2 regions of the Bacillus safensis genome follow, and region 2 is predicted to be linked to the other one. Evidence: riboswitches for the same ligand, from Rfam matches in the RefSeq annotation. Region 2 holds a riboswitch; the other holds the start of a gene.
What was found. Region 2 has a riboswitch for S-adenosylmethionine ahead of AAYR28_RS07440 (DUF2292 domain-containing protein). Riboswitches for the same ligand answer to the same signal wherever they lie in the genome.

Region 1 (3,420 bases), 1.2 Mb from region 2:
TATCATCGTAATCCGCTTCACGTGTTTCTTCATCAAGCACAACGTTCTCAAGAACTGATCCGAAGCTGATCGCTTTGTAGATCTGAGGTTCTTTTTCTTCACTTAAGTTCACACATTTCGCATAGCATCCGCCCTCGATATTGAAGACCCCTGTGCCAGACCAGCCGTGTTCATCGTCTCCGATCAGCTTGCGGCTTGCGCTTGCAGAAAGCGTCGTTTTCCCAGTACCTGAAAGCCCGAAGAATAAGGCGACATCGCCTTCTTGACCTACGTTTGCTGAGCAGTGCATGGATAAAATATCTTGCTCAGGAAGCAGGTAGTTCATCACAGAGAAAATGGACTTTTTCATTTCTCCTGCATATTCTGTTCCACCGATAAGAATCGTGCGTTTTTCAAAAGAAACGATGATAAACGTTTCAGAGTTTGTGCCATCTGTTGCAGGATCTGCTTTAAAGTGCGGTGCAGATAAGATGGTGAAAGGTTTTTCGTTTGAAGAAGGTGTTGACCCGTCAGGTCTGATAAATAGCTGCTTGGCAAAAAGATTGTGCCATGCGAATTCGTTTACAACTGTAATCGGCATACGATATCTTTCGTCAGCGCCTGCAAACCCTTCAAAGACGAACAGTTCATCACGTTCTTTTAAGTATGACACAACCTTTGTATATAAACGGTCAAATGCTTCTTTGGAGATCGGCTGGTTTACTTGACCCCAATCGATTTTATGTTCAGAGCTTTCTTCTTTGACGATAAATTTATCTTTAGGCGAACGTCCTGTGTAGGCTCCAGTTGTGGCGCGGACAGCTCCAGTTGATGTTAAAACGCCTTCATTACGTGCCAAAATCTTTTCAACAAGTTTCGGAACAGATAAATTTTGGTGCGTATTTTCTAATGAGAGCAATGACTGCAAATCTTCTTTTAAATCCACTGAGTTCATAAAAAAACCCTTCCTTTACCGTTGAATTTGTTTGTTTCGATTAGTATAACACATTAATAATAATAGTCTATACTATTTAAAAATTTTTGTGTGTGTTTTTTCATTTCTGCTATGAAAATATGCTTTTTGGTGATGCTAATGGTGAGGAGAAAAAAGAGGGAGATAATTCTTATGAAGCATTGACATGACGCAAGGGTTTAAGATAAGATATCTTATTGAACGGATACTCTTATCCCGAGTTGGTGGAGGGACAGGCCCGATGAAGCCCAGCAACCGGTTTCTTATTTAAAAGGCATGAAAATGCTGAGAAACCAAGGTGCTAACCTGATGCAAGGTACAAGAACACCTTGAGCGATAAGAGTGAAAGGCATGCGATCTCAGACCCTTTCCTCGCAATGAAGGAAATGGTTTTTTTATTTTTGGGATATCATATGAACAAATTGCCAATAACATCTCTAATATAAACGTTTTCAAATATAAGAGGGAACGAGTTCCGTATCATATTGGAGGCCTCATCTTGGGATGATGTGGTCTTGTACAGGAGGAAATAGCCATTATGAGTCAAAATCGTCGTTTATTTACTTCAGAATCAGTGACAGAAGGACATCCGGATAAAATCTGTGATCAAATTTCAGACAGCATTTTGGATGAAATTTTAAAGAAAGATCCAAATGCACGTGTTGCCTGTGAAACTTCTGTTACAACCGGTCTCGTATTAGTAAGCGGTGAAATTACAACGTCTACTTATGTCGATATTCCAAAGACGGTGCGTGACACAATTAAGGAAATTGGCTACACACGTGCGAAATATGGTTTTGATGCGGAAACATGTGCTGTACTTACATCAATTGATGAACAGTCTGCTGATATTGCGCAAGGTGTAGACAAAGCACTTGAAGCACGTGAAGGAACAATGACGGAAGAAGAAATTGATGCGATTGGTGCAGGTGACCAAGGATTGATGTTTGGTTTTGCCAATAACGAAACCGAAGAGCTCATGCCGCTGCCGATTTCACTAGCGCATAAATTATCTCGCCGTTTAACAGAAGTACGTAAGGATGAAACACTTGCATACCTTCGTCCAGACGGAAAAACACAAGTCACAGTTGAATATGATGAGCAAAACAAACCAGTTCGTATTGACACAGTGGTTATTTCTACGCAGCATGCACCAGAAGTGACGCTTGAACAAATTCAAAGTGACTTAAAAGAGCATGTCATCAGTCCTGTCGTTCCAAGTGAACTGATTGATGAACAGACAAAGTACTTCATTAACCCAACTGGCCGTTTCGTGATCGGTGGACCTCAAGGGGATGCTGGTTTAACTGGACGTAAAATCATCGTTGATACGTATGGCGGATACGCTCGTCATGGAGGCGGTGCTTTCTCAGGTAAGGATGCAACGAAGGTTGACCGTTCTGCGGCATACGCTGCTCGTTACGTAGCGAAAAATATCGTAGCTGCCGGCCTTGCAGATTCTTGTGAAGTACAGCTTGCTTATGCAATTGGGGTTGCACAGCCTGTATCGATTTCAATTGATACATTCGGGACAGGAAAAGCTTCAGAAGAAAAATTAATTGAAGTGGTTCGTGCAAACTTTGATCTTCGTCCAGCTGGCATTATTAAAATGCTAGACCTGCGCCGTCCGATCTACAAACAAACAGCTGCATACGGACATTTCGGCCGTCACGACTTAGATCTTCCGTGGGAAAAAACGGATAAAGCCGATACACTTCGCAAAGAAGCATTGGGACAATAACAACATAAAAAACCGCTTATTTTAAGCGGTTTTCCTTTTGATTAAAAAAAAATCTTCAAAAAGCGAAAAAATGTGAAACAAAATCGGACAAAATACTGTCTAATTATAGGTCTACTTTTAAGAAATAACATAACGTGGAGGCAATAATATGTGTGGGTTTGTTGGTGTATTTAATCACCGTCCATTGTCCGAAACTACTGAACAGGAAGAGCTAATTAAACAAATGAATCGTCTCATCGTTCATCGTGGTCCGGATGATGAGGGTTACTTTCATGATGAGCATGTAGGATTTGGATTTAGACGTTTAAGTATTATAGATGTTGAGCACGGAAAGCAGCCGCTTTCTTATGAAGATGAAAAGTATTGGATTATTTTCAACGGAGAAATTTATAACTATGTGGAGCTGAAGGAAGAGCTTGTGAAAAAAGGCTATACGTTCAGCACAGATTCTGATACGGAAGTACTTCTTGCTACATACCGTCATTATAAAGAAGAAGCGGCTTCTAAGCTTCGCGGCATGTTTGCATTTTTAATTTGGGATAAAGAAGCGCAATTATTATATGGCGCAAGAGATCCTTTCGGCATCAAACCGCTTTATTTTACACAATTGGATGAGCAAGTGTACTTTGCATCTGAACGCAAAAGCTTGATGGCAGTGAACGAGAACATTTTATTTGATGAGACTGCTTTGCAGCAATACATGTCATTCCAGTTCGTACCTGAGCCA
Region 2 (3,420 bases):
GCACTTGGCGTTGACTTGGTCAATGTGCATGCGGCTGGCGGGAAACGAATGATGCAGGCTGCGTTAGAGGGACTTGAAAGCGGAACTCCTGCTGGACAAAGCCGTCCGGGCATTATTGCAGTGACCCAGCTGACTAGTACGTCTGAAGACATGATGAGAAAAGAATTACTCATTGACCGTCCGCTGCAAGAGACTGTTATCCGGTACGGACAATTAGCATATGAAAGTGGGCTGGATGGGGTTGTTTGCTCTGTTCATGAATCTAAAGCACTTCATGAACATATCTCACCCTCCTTTCTCACTGTAACGCCAGGTATTCGCTTACCAAATGATCAAACTGATGACCAAAAACGTGTGGCGACACCTGCCTATGCAAAAGAGCAAGGTGTTTCACAAATTGTTGTCGGGAGATCAATCACAAAAGCTGATAAACCAATAGAAGCCTATCATCAAATTTTGAAAGAGTGGGAGTGACTGCCAGATGAAATCAAAAATCGCGAAACATCTATTACAAATCAAAGCGGTCTCATTAAAACCAGACGAACCGTTTACATGGGCGAGCGGTATAAAATCACCGATCTATTGTGATAACCGCCTCACATTATCATATCCAGAAGTCAGACACGACATTGCGGAAGGTCTAAAAGATTTGATTCTCACTCATTTCAAGGGAGCAGAGATTGTTGCGGGTACTGCAACAGCAGGCATTCCGCATGCGGCATTAGCAGCAGACCGCTTGAACATCCCGATGTGTTATGTCAGAAGTAAGCCGAAAGCACACGGCAAAGGAAATCAAATTGAAGGGGCCGTATCGAAAGGCCAAAAGGTTGTCGTCGTCGAAGACCTTATTTCCACAGGAGGCAGTGTGCTGGAAGTGGTTGCTGCTCTTCAAGCTGAGGGCTGCGAGGTACTAGGAGTTGCCGCAATCTTCACATACGGACTGCCAAAAGCAGCAGCCGCTTTTCAAGAAAAAAATATTCCATATGTCACCCTGACAGACTATGACTCATTGATAGACGTGGCACTTGAACTGAAAGCGATTGAGCCGTCTGCGATGAACAAACTAAAACGCTGGAGACAAGATCCTTCGTCTGAATCTTGGATGGAAGAAACGGTCTGAAAAGTCAAAGTCCAACGTTAACAATTTCAAAAGCTGTGCCTGCCCGCACGGCTTTTTTATTTGGGTAAAAATAGTAAAATAGACTCAAATTTTAATAAAAACTAATCCTATCAATAAAGTCGGGTTGACTTTTGTTTGAATTGTGTTAATATTTAAGACAAATTGAAACTCTTATCCAGAGAGGTGGAGGGACTGGCCCGATGAAACCCGGCAACCTGCGATTCGCAAGGTGCTACTTCCTGCAAAATGATTCTATTTTGAAAGATAAGGAAATTGTGAGCTTCCTCATCTTTCTTTCGGACTGAAAGAAAGTTTTTTTATTTTAACGGTGAGGAGGAAGAGGAGATGGAAGTGAAACAAAATCAGGATGAGGACTTAGTAAAGCATATGCAAGAACTGATTGGGGATATGAAATTCGGTTCAATTACGTTAATTGTTCAGGACGGTCAAGTGATTCAAGTGGAAAAAAACGAAAAAATTAGATTAAAGTAGTGCGGAAAATAGCAATATGAGCGGTACTCCGGAAGGGGAGAAATCATGTTAACTTATGAAAATTGGCAAGAGCCGTCCATTACATTTCAAGAGGATGATTTGTATAAAGGAGCCCTGTCTGTACTGAAATGGGCGTACGGTCATTATGGTGACCAGCTCGTATATGCGTGCAGCTTTGGGATTGAGGGCATCGTTCTGATTGATCTGATTGCAAAAGTAAAAAAAGATGCGAGAATTGTCTTTTTAGATACAGGTCTGCATTTTAAAGAAACTTACGACACAATTGATGCGGTAAAGGAAAGATACCCGGGCTTAGATATTGTACTGAAAACGCCTGAGCTGACGGTTGAACAGCAAAATGAGCAGCACGGTGATCAATTATGGAAAACAGATCCTCAAAGCTGCTGTCATATGCGTAAGGTCATTCCTTTGCAAGAAGCGCTATCTGGTTATCCAGCATGGCTTTCTGGTTTAAGAAGAGAGCAGTCACCAAAACGAGCAGGGACGAATTTCTTAAATAAGGATGAAAAATTCAAATCAGTGAAAGTATGTCCGCTCATCCATTGGACGTGGAAGGACATATGGAGATATGCATCTAGAGAGGAACTTACTTATAATCCGCTGCATGACCAAGGATATCCAAGTATCGGCTGTGCACCGTGTACACAGCCAGCATTTACTGCAGATGATCTGCGTTCTGGCAGATGGTCAGGAACAGCAAAGACAGAGTGCGGATTACATGAGTAAGGGAGCATAACGTATGGAAATCGCCGCAATTTTATTTAGTCTATTCTTTGCTTTAAACATAGGCGCAAGCGGGGCAGCTGCTTCTATGGGCATTGCGTATGGATCAGGTGCCATTCAAAAGCCCATTTATGCACTCAGTTTTTGTGCAGTGGGAATTTTAGCAGGTTCAGTGATTGGCGGCGGCGAGGTCGTCAAAACGATCAGCTCTGGTATTATGCCAGAATCAGTCATTACACTTGAAATCGTTTGTATTATCATTGGTTCTGCTGCACTATCACTTTTCATAGCGAATCTCATGGCGATTCCTTTATCAACAAGTGAGGTCACAGTAGGGGCTGTGGTTGGTGTGGCAGTCGCGTATAAAGTATTGTTTGTGAAATCCATTTTAGTGATTGTGGCATTTTGGGTCATCATCCCGCTTTTTGCCTTTCTTTTTACCTTTGCTGTCGTCAAAATCATCAGAATGTTCCCTAAACGGAAGCTGTCTAAAAAAGGCACAGCTATTTTATCTGTCGTATTAATCCTCAGCGGATTTTTAGAGGCATTTTCAGCCGGTATGAACAATGTGGCAAATGCCGTCGGCCCGCTCGTCGCTTCAGGCGTTTTGTCTGTTGGGCAGGGAACACTTTACGGCGGAATCTTCGTCGCAGCAGGGGCCCTCTTGCTAGGCAGAAGAGTGCTGGAAACAAACGGAAAGAAAATTACCCGCTATCAAACAGGTGAAGGGATTTTACTTTCGAGTACCGGTGCCGGGCTTGTCATCGTCAGCTCTATTTTTGGGCTGCCCGTTCCACTTACGCAAATCACCTCCTCGTCTATCATCGGGCTTGGAATGGCAAAAGGCGGGCCTAACATTTTTCACAAACATGTTGTGAAAAAAATGCTGAAAGTATGGGTGGTCTCACCTTTTTTATCACTCAGCCTCTCGTATTTGCTTGTGAGCCTTTTCTTAAAAGGAGACTATTACTCTATCTTTATCATGATGAGTGTACTGCTTGCCTCACTTGGTGCGCTGAGTCTGATGAAGGCAGTCAAAAATGAAAGCAGCTCTATTCATGAAC

Region 1: it holds a riboswitch for S-adenosylmethionine, as region 2 does, so the genes downstream of both, metK (methionine adenosyltransferase) here and AAYR28_RS07440 (DUF2292 domain-containing protein) in region 2, are expected to answer to the same signal.

The regions. Positions count from the first base shown of each region.
Region 1 is NZ_CP154909.1:2,691,480-2,694,899, reverse strand. It holds gene pckA (phosphoenolpyruvate carboxykinase (ATP)) at 1-934, opposite strand, end outside; SAM riboswitch class I at 1,161-1,295, shown strand; gene metK (methionine adenosyltransferase) at 1,491-2,693, shown strand; gene asnB (asparagine synthase (glutamine-hydrolyzing)) at 2,842-3,420, shown strand, end outside.
Region 2 is NZ_CP154909.1:1,458,353-1,461,772, forward strand. It holds gene pyrF (orotidine-5'-phosphate decarboxylase) at 1-474, shown strand, start outside; gene pyrE (orotate phosphoribosyltransferase) at 482-1,120, shown strand; SAM riboswitch class I at 1,289-1,391, shown strand; gene AAYR28_RS07440 (DUF2292 domain-containing protein) at 1,508-1,612, shown strand; gene AAYR28_RS07445 (phosphoadenylyl-sulfate reductase) at 1,658-2,359, shown strand; gene AAYR28_RS07450 (inorganic phosphate transporter) at 2,373-3,420, shown strand, end outside.